DNA from 3 places in the Dietzia sp. B32 genome. Region 1 is predicted to be linked to each of the others. Evidence: predicted binding sites of a transcription regulator. Region 1 holds the regulator's gene; each other region holds the start of a gene.

Evidence for each region. The regulator LexA, encoded in region 1, represses DNA repair genes until DNA is damaged. The targets are predictions, from matches to a motif close to CGAACANNTGTTCG.
Region 2: a site for LexA is predicted at 3,531-3,544, ahead of L8M95_RS07820 (HNH endonuclease signature motif containing protein). Genes of this name have one in related genera too.
Region 3: a site for LexA is predicted at 3,659-3,672, ahead of L8M95_RS04810 (HNH endonuclease signature motif containing protein). Genes of this name have one in related genera too.

Annotation. Positions count from the first base shown of each region.
Region 1 is NZ_CP093845.1:391,310-396,564, reverse strand. It holds gene dapF (diaminopimelate epimerase) at 1-378, shown strand, start outside; gene hflX (GTPase HflX) at 432-1,880, shown strand; gene lexA (transcriptional repressor LexA) at 1,922-2,590, opposite strand; gene L8M95_RS01895 (DUF3806 domain-containing protein) at 3,086-3,277, shown strand; gene nrdR (transcriptional regulator NrdR) at 3,389-3,844, shown strand; gene hrpA (ATP-dependent RNA helicase HrpA) at 3,900-5,255, opposite strand, start outside.
Region 2 is NZ_CP093845.1:1,629,477-1,634,731, forward strand. It holds gene L8M95_RS07810 (alkaline phosphatase D family protein) at 1-1,094, shown strand, start outside; gene L8M95_RS07815 (hypothetical protein) at 1,238-1,831, shown strand; gene L8M95_RS07820 (HNH endonuclease signature motif containing protein) at 1,886-3,499, opposite strand; gene fbaA (class II fructose-bisphosphate aldolase) at 3,717-4,760, opposite strand; gene L8M95_RS07830 (MsnO8 family LLM class oxidoreductase) at 4,891-5,255, opposite strand, start outside.
Region 3 is NZ_CP093845.1:1,010,338-1,015,592, forward strand. It holds gene L8M95_RS04785 (sodium:alanine symporter family protein) at 1-137, opposite strand, end outside; gene L8M95_RS04790 (chorismate mutase) at 196-477, shown strand; gene L8M95_RS04795 (DUF5701 family protein) at 502-1,173, opposite strand; gene pgi (glucose-6-phosphate isomerase) at 1,222-2,883, shown strand; gene L8M95_RS04805 (dihydrofolate reductase family protein) at 2,955-3,560, shown strand; gene L8M95_RS04810 (HNH endonuclease signature motif containing protein) at 3,707-5,255, shown strand, end outside.

The DNA of each region.
Region 1 (5,255 bases):
GACATGGGCAATCCGCATCTGGCCTGCGTGGTCCCGGGTCTGGGAGCGGCGGACCTCGCCGCGTTGCGGGTGGAGCAGAGCCCGGTGTTCGACAGGGACTTCTTCCCCGACGGGGTCAACGTGGAGATCGCCACCCCGATGGTGGACGGCCGGGTCTCGATGCGTGTCCATGAGCGCGGTGCCGGGGAGACCATGTCCTGCGGCACCGGGATCGTGGCGACCGCGGTGGCCGCACTGGCCGACGCGGGGGAGGCGTCGGGAGACGTCGTCGTCGCGGTCCCGGGCGGCGAACTCGCGGTCGCTCTACGAGAGGGTGGATCCTCCCTCATCGGACCGTCGGCCCTCGTCGCCCACGGCCGATATCGTCGTAGGCATTAGCACACCGCTCCACACAGGACACCAGGGGCCCGGGTGTGAGAAGATGAACGCGAATGACTACTGATTACACGGCCGCTGATCGGCCGACACGCGACCTCGATCCATCCATCGGTGAGTTCCAGCTCGAGGAGAGATCCTCGATGCGCCGGGTGGCGGGGCTGTCCACCGAACTCCAGGACGTCAACGACGCCGAGTACCGCCAGCTCAGACTCGAACGGGTCGTGCTCGTGGGTGTCTGGACGGAGGGCTCCGCCGCCCAGGCCGACGCCGCGATGGCCGAACTCGCCCAGCTGGCCGAGACCGCGGGATCAGAGGTGTGCGATGCGCTCATCCAGCGACGCGACAAGCCCGACGCCGCGACGTACATCGGGTCGGGCAAGGTCAGTGTCCTCAAGGACGTGATCGCCGCGACCGGCGCCGACACCGTCATCTGCGACGGTGAACTCACCCCGGGACAGTTGCTCGCGCTGGAGAAGGCGGTCAACGTCAAGGTCATCGACCGCACCGCCCTGATCCTCGACATCTTCGCGCAGCACGCCACCAGCCGCGAGGGCAAGGCCCAGGTGACTCTCGCCCAGATGGAGTACATGCTTCCCCGCCTCCGCGGCTGGGGCGAGTCGTTGTCCCGTCAGGCCGGCGGGCGTGCCGGCAGCAACGGCGGCGTGGGTCTCCGAGGTCCGGGTGAGACCAAGATCGAGACCGACCGGCGTCGGATCCGCGAACGGATGGCACGTCTGCGGCGCGACATCAAGGGGATGAAACAGGCCCGCGACACCAAACGGCACCGTCGCCGTGCCACGCCCGTGCCCTCGATAGCGATCGCCGGATACACCAACGCCGGAAAGTCCAGTCTTCTCAATCGGATAACCGGTGCCGGGGTACTGGTCCAGAACGCCTTGTTCGCCACGCTCGACCCGACCACCCGGAAGGCCGAGCTGCCTGACGGCCGCGCGGTCGTCTTCACCGACACCGTGGGGTTCGTTCGTCATCTTCCGACCCAGTTGGTCGAGGCCTTCCGTTCCACACTGGAGGAGGTCGTCGACTCCGAACTTCTCCTCCATGTGGTGGACGGCTCGGATGCCTTTCCGCTCCGCCAGATCGAGGCGGTGCGCAAGGTGATCAACGAGGTGGTGGAGGAGCAGAACGCCGAGCGACCTCGTGAGCTGCTGGTGATCAACAAGGTGGACGCCGCGGATCCCGTCGTACTCACCGAGTTGCACCACGCGCTACCCGACGCCGTGTTCGTCTCGGCCGTCACCGGTCAGGGCGTCGACGAGCTGCTCGAGCGGATCACCCAGATCGTCGCTTCCGGGGACACCGAGGTCACCCTGGAGATCCCGTACTCCCGTGGGGACGTGGTGTCACGGGTCCACGCCGAGGGCGCGGTGGTCGAGGAGGAGCACACCGAAAACGGAACCCGGGTCATCGTCCGACTGCCCGCCTCAGTGGCGGGTGAACTCGACGAGTTCGCCGCCGACGGCTCACACGACGGCGCCGCCTGACCCCCACCGGGGACGGGCGGCGCGCCGTTCGAGTCCGGAGTTCAGAGCTTCCGGAACACCGTCACCACCTTGCCGAGGATCGTCGCGTGCTCTCCCGGGATGGGACTGAACGACGGATTGTGAGGTAGCAGCCAGACTCCGCTCGCGTCGTTGCGGAAGGTCTTGACCGTCGCCTCCCCGTCGATCATCGCCGCGACGATCTCACCGTTGTCCGCGACGTTCTGCCGCCGGACCACCACGAAGTCGCCGTCGCAGATCGCCGCGTCGATCATCGATTCCCCGACGACCTTGAGCATGAACAGGTCGCCGGATCCCACGAGGTCCGCGGGCAGCGGGAAGATCTCCTCGACGGCCTGTTCGGCGAGGATCGGACCGCCGGCGGCGATCCGGCCGAGCACGGGGACGTAGACGGGCTCGGAGGCGCCGCCGGGCCGCTGGGGCTCGGGCGTCGGCGAACGACGCCCGCGCGACTTCTGCCCGGGAACCCCGTGCACGTCCACCGCGCGCGGCTTGTGCGGGTCCCGGGTCAGGAAACCCTTCTTCTCGAGAGTCCGCAACTGATGAGCCACCGACGAGGTGGACTGCAACCCGACCGCGTCGCCGATCTCCCGGATGCTCGGCGGATAGCCGCGCTCCTTGACGGTGTCGTGGATGTGGAGGAGAACGCTCTTCTGTCGGTCCGTCAGCGACTCGAAGTCGGGCTTCGGCATCTCGTGTGGTCCCTTCGGCGAATGGATGTTCGACGTCTGTATCTGTGTACACCCTATCGCCCATGCGAACGTCGCGCCACACAGGTGTTCGAAATAATCGGGCCCGGAATGGTGACTGTGTCGGAGTCGCGTGATACAACTCTAGGAGAGTTCGGATTCGAACAGATGTACTGACACATACATACGGGTGTGCGAACACCACTCGCACACCGTATCGAGTAGGGAGTCACCATGACCGTTACGGAGTTGCAGTCACACGCACGTCCGACCGTGCGGTGGAGCGAGGTCTGCCCCGGCGACCATCGCGGGCGGTCCGCGGGCGTCGATCGTCCCGGCACCCCACAGAGTTCCCCGGGTAAGGGCAGCGCACAGCCCGGTCGCGTCCACCGTCGCCCCGCGGTTCGACCGGAGGGCAGCCGTCCCGCGGCGGCGTCGGCACGTGTCGACACCGTCGTCCGGCCGAGGGTGCCCGGCCGCCCCCTCGGCGTCACGTCTGTGGCACCGGGTCGCCGCGTGCTCGTCCGCCCGGCGTCGGCCGAGGGCGTGCGCGCCTGCCATATCGAGGCTCCTGTGGCCAGCGGCGTCGTCGACGACGTTCCTACGTGGGCGCTCCTGGCCTGCGGGATCGCGTTCGGAGTGATCCTGCTCTTCGCCGTGGCGTATCTCGGCGGGCCCGCCTACGCATGACCGGTCGTCGGGCCTCCTAGAATGAGTCGGGGACGGTGTACTGCCATCCCCGCATCCCGTCAGGCACGAGCCGGGACGCGTGAAGTCCGGTCGACGAAGGGCCCCACGGGAATGTACTGCCCGACATGCCACCACGAGGACTCCCGCGTGATCGATTCACGATCGGTCGACGAGGGGCAGGCGATCCGGCGTCGCCGGGAATGTCCGAGGTGCGGCCACCGGTTCACGACTCTCGAGACGCCGCTTCTGACTGTTCTCAAACGCAACGGGGTCACGGAGGCGTTCAGCCGGGACAAGGTGGTGCGCGGAGTCCGGCGTGCGTGCCAGGGACGAGCGGTCGACGAGGACGCCCTGCGCCGCCTCGCCCAACAGGTCGAGGACGCCGTCCGCGCCGGTGGCGTGTCCGAAGTCCCCGCCCATCAGATCGGTCTTGCCATCCTGGGCCCGCTACAGGACCTGGACGAGGTCGCCTACCTCCGCTTCGCCTCGGTGTACAAGCAGTTCAGTTCCGCCGATGACTTCGAACGCGAGATCATCGCCCTCCGGGAACGCCGGACGAGTCGCTAGACGCGCGCCATAGGCGGGTGATCGGCCGACGGCCGGCTCCAGGGGACGGCCTGCCTCAGCGGGACGACCGGGGGGCCAGCGCCGCTGCCACTGCCTTCTCGATGCGCTCCGCCGACACCGATCTGGCGGTCCCGAGCGTCTGCGCGAACAGCCCCACGCGGTATTCGGCCAGCATCCAGCGCAGGTCGCGAACGGCCCGGGCCCCACCCGGGCGCTTTCGCAACGCGGCGCACGCCTCGTCGACCCTCGCCTCGGACCGGGACAGCCTCACCGTGAGTTCCCGGTGGCGGGACGGAGACTTCTCCGCCAGCTCCAGGCGGAGCCCCACAGCCCTCACGTGTCGTTCCAGATGCGGGAGTGCGTCGGCCGGGTGTCGGGCGAGGAAACCCCGGCCGATGAGGAAGTCGAGAGACGGCCGGACGGCATCGGCGATGTCCGCCGGTGCCGCGGCCAGCGAGCCCCACACCGACTGGGCCGCCACGAGAGCGGGCACCGCCGTCGAGATCGCGGACGCCACGGCGCCGGGCACCTCCGCTCTCGCGGTGGCCTGCAGCTCGTCGAAATCAGCGACGGTGAGGACCGGAGCGCCCTTTCTCCGGGCGATGATCCGGCCGCACGCCGCGAGTGAGGCATCCGAGACGAGCCCCTCGATCCCGCCGTGCGGGTACTGCGAGAGAGCGAGCCGCTGCTGTACCGGGCGCCCACGCAGGATCGACGACGCCGACACGAGACCAGACGAGATCAGCGTCAGCACCGCGGCCGCCTGGGTCGATCGGCGCTCGTCCTCGGTGGCACACGCCACCACGTGGATGCCGTCCGCGCCGACACGCAGTGCTGGATAGACCGTGACCTCGACCCCGTCCACCGAGCCGGTCACCGCCGGCGGGAGATCGCCGATGGTGCCGGCGGTCCACTCCCGGTACGGACCCTTGTCCGGGACCAGGCGGGCGTTGAGAGTCGCACGAACCCTGTCCACCAAGCGGGTCCTCAACTGCGCTAGATCCGTCCCGGAGGCCACGACCTCGTCACCGTCGACCACCTCGAAGCGCATCCGGAGGTGGCCCGGTAGCTGGGTCGGGTCGAAGTCACGGGGATCGACTGTCGAACCTATCCGGGCCGAGAGCGCCCGGGCGAGCGCCACGGGAAGCGGGGCGGAGCGGGGCGAGACGTCGCCGGCGAGCAGCGACGCGAACTCCGCCGGCGGTGAGCACTGACGGCGGAGGTACTTGGGGAGTGTGCGGAGCATCTCGGTGTAGAGCTCCTCCCGCAGCCCCGGAACCAACCACTCGAAACCGGCGGCCGTGACCGAGGACAGCTGGGGCAGGGGGATACGGACCGTGATGCCGTCCGACGTCACGCCCGGGTCGAAGGCGTAGCGCAGTTCGAAACTCCGGTCGCCCTGGCGCCAGAG
Region 2 (5,255 bases), 1.2 Mb from region 1:
ACTACATCTACGAGTACGGCCGCGGCGAGTACACCGCCGCCGCCGGGGCGATCCGCCCGCACGAGCCGCCGCACGAGATCGTCACCCTGGCCGACTACCGGATCCGGCTGGCGCAGTACCACACCGATTCCGACCTGCAGTCCCTGCACGCGCACGTGCCGTGGATCTGCACGTGGGACGACCACGAGGTCGCCAACGACTCCTGGGAGCACGGCGCTGAGAACCACCAGCCGCACGAGGGACCGTTCCACGATCGCAAGGCCGCGTCCGCGCAGGCCTACTTCGAGTGGATGCCCGTCCGGCCGGAGTCCCTGCGCGATGGCGGTCACCTGTACCGACGCCTGCGCTGGGGGTCGTTGGCCGAGATCTCCATGCTCGACCTGCGCTCCTATCGTTCCAAGAGCCCCGACCGGCTCGACGGCCGCGCGATCGACCAGACCAACACGATGACCGGCCCGGAGCAGTTCGACTGGTTGGCCCGCGGGCTGAATTCGTCGACGGCCCGCTGGAACGTCATCGGGAATTCGGTGATGGTCACGCCCGTGCTCATCCCGCCGCTGGACCCGCGCACGACCGGCGCACTCACCGAACTGCTGGGCGTCCCCCGCGAGGGCATCACCTACAACTCCGATCAGTGGGACGGTTACGCCGGTGAGCGTCGACGCCTGTTCGAGGTGATCCGCGGCACCGGTAACCGGAACCACGTCTTCCTCACCGGGGACATCCACACGTCCTGGGCGAACGAGGTGCCGTTCGATCCGGCCGACTACCCGGGGGCCGGCACCGGTGCGGTCGAATTCGTCACCCCGTCCATCACGAGCAACAACATCAACGACATGGTGGGCGGGCTTCCCGAGGGCAACCCGCTCTCCCAGGCTGCCCAGGGTGCGCTGACCGGCGTGAACCGGCACGTACGCTGGGCGGACCTCGACCGCCACGGCTTCACCGTCGTCGAGTTCACCCGTGACTACGCCCACGCCGACTACTGGGCCCTCGTCGCGCGCGAGGACCCGAACAGTGGCGCGTATCCGATGGCCAGCTGGCGCTCCCCGCACGGCACCGACCGCCTGGAACCCGCTGGACTGCTCCCCTGAACGGCGGGGCCGGTCCCCCGAACGGCATGGCCACTCGCCCGATCCGGCGGGGCCCCTGCACCCCCGGAATCACAGGTCGGTCGGCTACGGTGGCGGGTCGACGCGGCCCGTCCGGGGCCGGCGACGCGCACCGGGAGTAGTAGATGACGACGACGAGCCAGCAGCCGGCCGCCGGGGATCCGAACCCCGCGGGACAGTCGGGCGGGGGCCCGGAGGGTGGGGCACGTCCGGGCAGTGGCCAGCTGGGCGGTCGCGGCGGGCGGGGCCGTGGCGCCGTCGCGGCGGCCGTGGTGGTGGCGCTCCTCGTGATCGCCGCGCTCGCATGGCTCGTCCTCGCCGGACCGCTGTCGTCGTCCGCGCGGGCCGAGCGGGAGGTCGAGCAGACGCTGGAGAGCATGAGCTCGGCGGAGTCGTTCGCCGAGTTCAACGGTCACATGTGTGCGGAGAACCGCGTCCCGCAGGAGCTCGTGGACACCATCACCGCGTCGAGCGAGGCGACGGGTTCCGACCTCGACTCGATGTTCCGCGAGTCGATCGCGGGGTCGTTCCCCCAGGATCTCGAGGTCCTCGGGGTGGAAATCTCGGGCGACGGGACCGAGGCCACCGCGACCGTCGAGTCGGAGTCGGACGGTTCGGGCCCGGAGCAGATCCATATGCGCGACGAGGACGGTGCGTGGAAGATGTGCCAGCCCGGCGTCGGGATGGGTGCCGTCCCGCAGGACCAGCAGCCGGGCTGAGCCGCCCCGCCGGCCGTCAGGAGGTGGCCCGGCCGCCCGGCGACCTGCCGACGCTCAGGCTGGCCGGGTCGGCCGCTGACCGTTGCGGCTGTCCCGCTCGATGCTGGGCGGGTTGGTGAAGTGGCCGTCATCGGCGATGAGGCGGTCGAGGTGAAGTCGCCACTGGTGGTCGAGAATCCGGTCACGTGCCTGGGCCAGTGGCCCGTGGGGTGTGGTGCGGTGTTCGTGTCCGGTTTCGGTGATGATCGTCAGCTCGCCCAGAGGCCCCGGCCGGTAGGCGCAGTGGCCGAAGGTTTTCTCCCGGTGGTGCTTCCGGCAGTGGCAGAACAGATTCCACTCGGCCGTAGGCCCGCCCAGCTCAGGACGCTGGTGGTCGAAGGCGATGGCATGGTCGATCTCGCAGTCATACGCGTCCACCGTGCAGCCGGGGTGACGGCAGGTCCCGTCGCGTAGCCGGATCCGCTCGGCCAGCGCCGGGGTGATGGCGTACTTGAGCATCGCGTCCGGCTTGTCCTGGGCCCCCGGCTGCGGGTCGATCAGTTCGAACCTCACCTTCGCGTCGCCGCCGGACAGGAGTTCCTCGCACAGCCAGTCGAAGCTCGAGTAGGCGCCGTTGACGAACTGCACGCGGTTGGGCAGTCCCTGGGCGACGCTGTCGATGACGGAGATCCGGATGGGCTGCTCCGTGCCCCACGACGCGCCCAGCTGCGGCCTGCCGGCGCCGGCCGGGGCGGTGTCGGCGGAGGCGGTGTCGGCAGGGGCGTCGCCGGCGCGGGCGGCGGCAGCAGAAGCAGCAGCATCCGTGTCGCTGCCGCTGTCGGCGGGCCCTTCCGGGTCGTACAGGCTGGTGCCGATGTCGTCGGTGGTCGGGTCCCCGAGTGCGCAGAGCGCGTCGGCGCGCAGTTGGTCCCGCGTGCGGGGGTGGCCCGCCTCGGAGGCGGCGCGGGCGGCGGCGTCGATCCGGCGGCGCAACTTCTCGGCGTCGCCACTGGGCAGCGAGGCCCACATGCTGGTCATGCCGTCGCGTGCCGGACGGAACCGGACCGTGCGCTGCTCCATGGCGGCGGCCACAGCATCGCCGGCGGCCTGCGGGTCGTGACGCTCCCGGGACGCGTCGACCGCGGTGTCCAGTGCCACCCGGCTTGGCCGGTGACCACCGTCGAGGTCTCGGGTCAGGGCGCCGACGACGTCCGATTCCACCGCGCCGATGATCTGGTCGGGAACCCCTGCCAGGCGACAGGCGGCGTCGATCGCCAACTGTTCGGGGACCAGTCCCCGTTCGACCGCCTTGCGCAGCCGCGGTAGCCGGGTGTGGATCTGCACGCCGGCCGTGACCAGCCGCGCGGCGTGCCACCCGGTCAGCGACATGGCCGCGGCCAGATGATCGCGCGCCCGATCGGCGGGCTCGAGCCGGGAATAGTCGGGACGGGAGTCGGTGGACTGCTGCCCGTGCGCCGACTCCCGGGCCTCCCGGTCGAGACGCCCCATTGCCTCGACCAGCAGGTGGGCAGCGTGCAGCCGGGTCGCCGCTGCCAGGTTCTGTGCCAGCGTGGCCGAGCGCGCCACCTCGCTCAGCGCCTCGGCGCCCAGCGTGTCGAGGGGTTCCGACACGGCGCGAAGCGCCCCGGCGGAGGCCGAGCTCGTCGTCGTTCCCGTTTTCTCGCTCATCACCGCACCCCCTCCGACGCCGCGCCGTAATCGAACATACAAGCGATTGTACCGGCGCTGCGGAACTAGCACAAGAGTTCGACCCCGGAAGGGTCCGCGTACGACAGCGGCGCCCCTCCGAGTGGAGGAGCGCCGCTGGTGGGGCGGGGTCGGACCGCGGTGAGGACTGATCGGTCAGACGGGCGGGATCAGGCCGTACCGATCAGGCCGCGTTCGATCAAGCAGCGGCACCCTTGGACTTACCCGCCGACTTCAGGTCGTTGCACGCCTCGACAACGCGCTCGGACATGGCCTGCTCGGCCTTCTTCAGGTACGAACGCGGGTCGTAGACCTTCTTGTTGCCGACCTCGCCGTCGACCTTGAGCACACCGTCGTAGTTGCCGAACATGTGAGCGGCGATCGGACGGGTGAACGCGTACTGGGTGTCGGTGTCTACGTTCATCTTGATGACGCCGTAGGACAGCGCCTCCTCGATCTCGCTCTTGGCCGAGCCCGAACCGCCGTGGAAGACGAAGTCAAACGGCAGGTCACCGGCGTTGAGCCCCAGCTTCTCGACCGCGACGTCCTGGCCCATCTTCAGCACCTCGGGCTTGAGCTTGACGTTGCCCGGCTTGTAGACACCGTGGACGTTGCCGAAGGTCGCGGCCAGCAGATAACGCTGCCCGGTGTTGCCGGCGCCGAGTGCGTCGATGGTGGCCTCGAAGTCCTCACGGGAGGTGTAGAGCTTCTCGTTGATCTCGTTCTCGACACCGTCCTCCTCGCCGCCGACGACGCCGATCTCGATCTCGAGGATCTGCTTGGCGTTGGCCGTCTTCTCGAGCAGCTCCTTGGCGATCTCGAGGTTGCGGTCGAGCGGGGTGGCCGAGCCGTCCCACATGTGCGACTGGAACAGCGGGTTCTCGCCGCGGTCGACGCGCGCCTGGGAGATCTCGATGAGCGGTCGTACGAAGCCGTCGAGCTTGTCCTCGGGGCAGTGGTCGGTGTGCAGCGCGACCAGGATGTCGTACTTCGCAGCGATGACGTGCGCGAACTCGGCGAGCGCGACCGCGCCGGTGACCATGTCCTTGACGTTCAGGCCCGAGCCGAACTCGGAACCGCCGGTGGAGAACTGGATGATGCCATCGGACCCGGCGTCGGCGAAGCCCTTGATGGCCGCGTTGATGGTCTCCGAGGACGTGCAGTTGATCGCCGGGTAGGCGAAGCCCTCGTTACGGGCCCGGTCGAGCATGTCCTTGTACTGTTCGGGAGTTGCGATGGGCATGTGGTCTCCTCCAGGGTTCTCGGCTGTGCGACGTGCGCATCTCGGGGCGCCGCACCCCTGTGGAGGTGGGCGCACACCCTCCAGCCTAGGCCAGCGTGACGGGGCGCACCCGCGAGCCGGGTGCGACACGCTACCGGCGGAGCAGTTCGGCGAGCGCGGTGTCGGCCCGGGCGAGGTCGTCGCGGTCGAATGTCGAGGTCGAGGCCATGATCTCGTCGGCCCCGGTCCGCTCCACCAGCGCGGCGAGCTCCCCCGCCACTTTCCCGGCTTCCCCGTGGAGGGCCCCCGCCATCCAGTCCTCCATCCGACGGAGCTGCTGCGGACGGAATCTTCGGTCCAGGATCTCCGCCGGCGACCGGAGCGGGCCGAACACCCCGGTCTCCCGCGACTCGGCCATCGCCCAGGCCTCCGGCAGCAGCAGGCCCCTCGCGTCCTCGATGGAGTCGGCGACCATCACCTCCAGGCTCACCACCACGTACGGTTCCGGCGTGGCGT
Region 3 (5,255 bases), 620 kb from region 1:
GGGACCAGCTTGCGGAATTGCAGCATCCGTAGCCGGATCGTCAGGAACAGGCCCGTGCCCAGCAGCAGCGGGATGAGGACGAACGGTCCCCAGATCACCGATCCGATGTCGGCGAGAAACGTGTTGAATTCTTCCACGGGCGGAAACACTAGACGGTCATTAGTCGCTGTCGGGGCGCAGTGGGATAATTCGGTCATGAGCATCGATCCCGCCGGCACCGACGATCCGCTGTCCGAGTCCGAGATCCAGGAACTGCGACTGGAGATCGACCGCCTGGACGCCGAGATCCTCGACGCGATCGTCCGGCGTAGCGAGATCTCCAAGCGCATCGGCCGCACGCGGATGAAGTCGGGCGGTACGAAGCTAGTCCACACCCGGGAACTCAAGGTCTACGAGCGGTTCTCCTCCCTCGGCGAGGAGGGGCAGACCCTCGCCGGCATGCTCCTACGTCTCGGCCGGGGCCGACTGGGGCACTAGGTGTACTGACAACCAGGGCCGCGGCTACTCCCCCGGCCCGACCCTGCCCGCCGTGGACGCGAAACCCAGCCAGGTGTGGTGGTTGTTCGCCCAGCACCAGCCCACCTTGGGCGCGCCCTTGTTCGCCTTGCCATCGCGTCCCGTCCCGCCACTGATCCACAGCGCGGGCGTCCGCGAATCCAGCCCGCCGCCCCGCTTGGGCTTGCGCGAGCCGATGCACATGAAGCACTTCCCCGGCTCCAGCACCTCGGGCTGCTGCAGCAGCCAGCTGATCCCCTCGGCGACGGTGAGCGGGGTACGACCCCGGGCGGCCAACTCGGTGTGGGCATCGGCGGGCGTCCAGTCCAGCATGTCGTCGTCGCGACTCACGTCCCCCACCAGGTACAACGGCGCGTCAGGGACGCTGATGTCGTCGGTGGGCACGAACTCGGCCAGGTCGGTCATGTCGACGACGACGAAGCCCGCCTTACCGTCGCGGCGCATGAGGGTGGCCAGCCGCTCGGTGGGCACCAGGGACGGGTGGACGGCCAGCACGGTCCCGCCGGCGCCCTCACCGTCGCCGGGTCCGGCGGAGAGTGCGCGGGCGTGGGCCCGCAGTTGCTCGGCGGTGATTCCGGCGAGCTCGGGCACGCCCAGCTCGACGAGTCGCTCGACCTGGCGGGCGATGGGGGCTTCGGGATGAACTCTGGGGGTCACGTGTCTGGAACGGGCGGCGGAGCACGGTTATTCCCGACTAGCCTCGGGATCATGACCGACATCAGCGCGACGCAGCAGTGGGCAGCGGTGGAGAACCTGGTCCCCTCGATCGGCGAGGTCTCCCTGAGGGAGTTGTTCGACGCCGACCCGGAGCGCGGCCACCGGATGTCGGTCACCGCGGGCGATCTGCACGTGGACCTGTCCAAACACCTGGTCACCGACGAGATCCTCACCGCACTCACAGAGCTCGCCCACGCCGCCCAGGTGCCCGCGCGGCGGGCCGCCATGTTCCGGGGCGACCGGATCAACACCACCGAGGACCGCGCGGTTCTCCACACGGCGCTCCGTCTCCCGCCCGATGCCGAACTCGTCGTCGACGGCCGGGACGTGGTGGCCGACGTCCAGGCGGTACTGGGGCGCATGGCCGACTTCTCCGACCGCGTCCGCTCCGGCGGGTGGACGGGACACACGGGCCAGCGGATCGACACGGTGGTCAACATCGGGATCGGGGGCTCCGACCTGGGTCCGGTGATGGTCGACAGCGCCCTGCGACAGTTCCGGACGGCCGGCATCAGCGCCAGGTACGTCTCCAACGTCGACCCCGCCGACCTCTCGGCCACCCTCGCGGAGATCAACCCGGCAACGACCCTGGTGGTGGTGGCGTCCAAGACGTTCACCACCCAGGAGACCATGGCCAACGCGCACGCCGCTCGTCGGCACTTCGTCGAGGCCCTGGGCTCCGACGACGCGATCGCCTCGCACTTCGTCGCCGTGTCCACCGCCGCCGAGAAGGTCGCCGAGTTCGGGATCTCCGCGGACAACATGTTCGAGTTCTGGGACTGGGTCGGCGGGCGATACTCCGTGTCCTCCGCCATCGGGCTGTCGGTGATGATCACCGTGGGGCCGTCGGCGTTCATCGAACTGCTCGAGGGCTTCCACACGATGGATGAGCACTTCGCCACCGAGGCACCCGAACACAATGCGGCGGTCCTCATGGCGCTGCTCGGGATCTGGTACACCTGCTTCCTCGGCTCGCAGTCCAAGGCCGTGATCCCCTACGCCCAGGACCTCCGGCGATTCCCCGCCTACCTGCAGCAGCTGACCATGGAATCGCTCGGCAAGTCGGTCCGTCTCGACGGTTCCGACGTCAGTTACCCGACCGGCGAGATCTACTGGGGCGAGCCCGGCACCAACGGCCAGCACGCGTTCTTCCAGCTGCTCCACCAGGGCACGCAACTCGTGCCCGTCGACTTCATCGGCATCGCCCGTCCGGGTGCGGACCTCGACGCCTACCCGTCGGAGGGGACGGAGGCGGTGTCCATGCACGACCTGCTCATGGCCAACCTCTTCGCGCAGTCGCGGGTCCTGGCCTTCGGCAAGACCGAGGAGGAGGTCCTCGCCGACGGCGTCGACCCCGCCCTCGCCCCGCACAAGGTCATGCCCGGCAACCGACCCTCCACCACGATCCTCGCCCCGTCCCTCTCCCCGGGCGTCCTCGGCCAGCTGATCGCGCTGTACGAGCACATCGTGTTCACCCAGGCCGCGATCCTGGGCATCAACGCGTTCGACCAGTGGGGCGTCGAGCTCGGCAAGGCGCAGGCGGGCGAGCTGCTCGGCGCACTCACCGCCGACTCCCACCCCGAACCGGCCTTCGACTCCTCCACGGATTCGCTCGTCGAGATCTACCGCGAGGCCCGCGGACGGCGCTGACGACCGCGCCGGCGCGTGCGCTCGGACTTCTCGAAAGGGTGCGCCGTCCCCCTCGCGCGACGCTGGCCACCGTGCGATCGTTGAGCATGGCCACGATCTACTGCACCGCCACCAGTCTCGACGGGTTCATCGCCGACGACGAGGAGAGCCTGTCCTGGTTGTTCGCCACACCCGGGAACGCCGAACCAGGTTCGACCGCCGGCTCCGACGACGCGGCGGTCTCTGAGCTCCACTTCGACCGCTTCTTCGCCGGCGTCGGCGCGATCGTCTGTGGAGTGAACACCTTCGAGTGGGTCCGCCGCGATCTGACCAAGGACGGTCAACCGTTCGTCTGGCCGTACTCCCAGCCCACCTGGGTGGTCACCCACCGGGACCTCGACCCCGTCGACGGCGTGGAGTTCTTCTCCGGTGATGTCGCCGACCTGCATCCCCGCCTCGTCGAGGCCGCGGCGGGAAGGGACGTCTGGGTGGTCGGCGGCGGCGACCTGGCCGGCCAGTTCGCCGATCTCGGGCTGCTCGATCGTCTGTGGATCCATCAGTGCGCGGTCGTCCTCGGTTCCGGGCGACCCCTGCTCCCCCGCAGGCTCCGTCTCCACCGACGTCAGCTCGACACCGACGGGCAGTTCACCGCCATGCTCTTCGACGTCGTCGGCCCGGAACCACGCGTCTCTTCCTGATTCTCTGCTGCCGGGGCTTCACCTCAGATCACATCAGTCAGTTGAGGACTGCCGACTCACGGAACACCCTTGCCACTTCGAAAGTGTGTACGTATAGTAGAACACAGGTTCGATACCGGGCTGGCCGCGACGGAGGGGGTGGGTGGATGCACGAGGACGCGGATCGCGCGGCCGCCTCCCCCGCCTCCCCCGCCTCGCCCGGCTCGTCCGCCTCGCCCGCCTCGTCTGGTTCCTCGAGTTCGTTGTCGGGTCTGCGGGCGGCGGTGCGTGAGGGCTGGATGGGCGAGAATCGTGCAGCGGCGCGCCGGTTCGTGGCGTGTTACGAGTTGTTCCTCGAATGCCAGCGCCGGGAGGAGTCCGGGGCGGGCGCCGGTGAATGCCGATCCGGGCATGCGGTGGTCGATCCGATCGACGTCGCGACCGGGTACGTGGTCGCGGCGATGGCGATCTCGTCCCGGCGGGCCACCACCATGATCTCCTTCGCCTTCGACCTGCACACCCGGTACCCGGCGATCCTGACCGCGATGGCGCAGGGGCGTCTGGACCAGCGCGCCGCCGAGGTGCTCGCCTCACAGATGGCCACCGTCCACGTCGACGTGCTCGATTTGGTGCAGCAACAGGTCGTCGACGAGTACCTCGCCGCGATCGAGGGCGGGATCCGCCTGGGCGAGAAAGCCATCCGCAGCAACGTCGATGCCATCATCGCCGGCTACGACGCCAATGGCATCCGCCTGCGCCGCCAGGAAGCCGCCCGCACCCGCGGGGTACGCGTGCACAAAGGCATCGACGGGATGTCCACCATCTCGGCGATCCTGGCAACCGAAGAGGCCGCCGTCCTGGCCGAGGCCCTCGACCAGCGCGTGGCCGACCACCGGGCCGCCGACGCCCAAGCCGCCGCCGACACCAACGCGAGCGATGGCGATGGCGAGGCCGCCGGTGAGGTCGACGACTACTCCCTGGCCGAACGCCGCGCCGACGCGTTGATGTCCCTGGTGTGCGGCGACGTCGGCCCAGGCGGCGCCCGCAACGGCTCCGACACTGCAGCCCACCCCGGCCAGCCGGGTGCCGCGGGCCGGTCCGCCACCGCGGGTGCCGGGGTGGCGCCGTTGCGGCCACGGGTCACCGTCATCGCCACCGGCAACCACGCCCGCGACGACGGCGGAGCCCGGGTGGAGTTCACCCGCACCGGCCAGGCCGCCCTGCAGGCCCTGCTCGACATGCTCGCCACCAGCGACGGGGCCACGTTTGAGGCCGTCGATCCCCGGATCGGGGCCGCCGACGACGCCCGAGCCGCCCTGACCTACCGGCCCAGCGCCGACCTGGCCCGCCGCATCCGACTACGCGACGGCACCTGCCGCCACCCCGGCTGCACGGTCCCGGCCGAGGCCTGTGATCTGGACCATGTGGTGCCGTTCGATCACACCGACCCCGAGCGTGGCGGGCACACCACCGAGGCCAACCTCGCCGCGATGTGCCGGCGCCACCACCGGTTCAAGACCTTCTCCGACTGGCGCTACCACCTCCACCCCGACGGCACCCTGACCGTGACCACCCCCGAGGGCTCGACCATGCTCACCCACCCCTCCGGCCCACTGGCCGACTACCGACGCGAACACGCCCACACCGAGACCCGCGCCTGGGCCCGTCAGCAACGCCGCACCCCCCACCCCACCGGCGACGAACGAGCCGACGCCG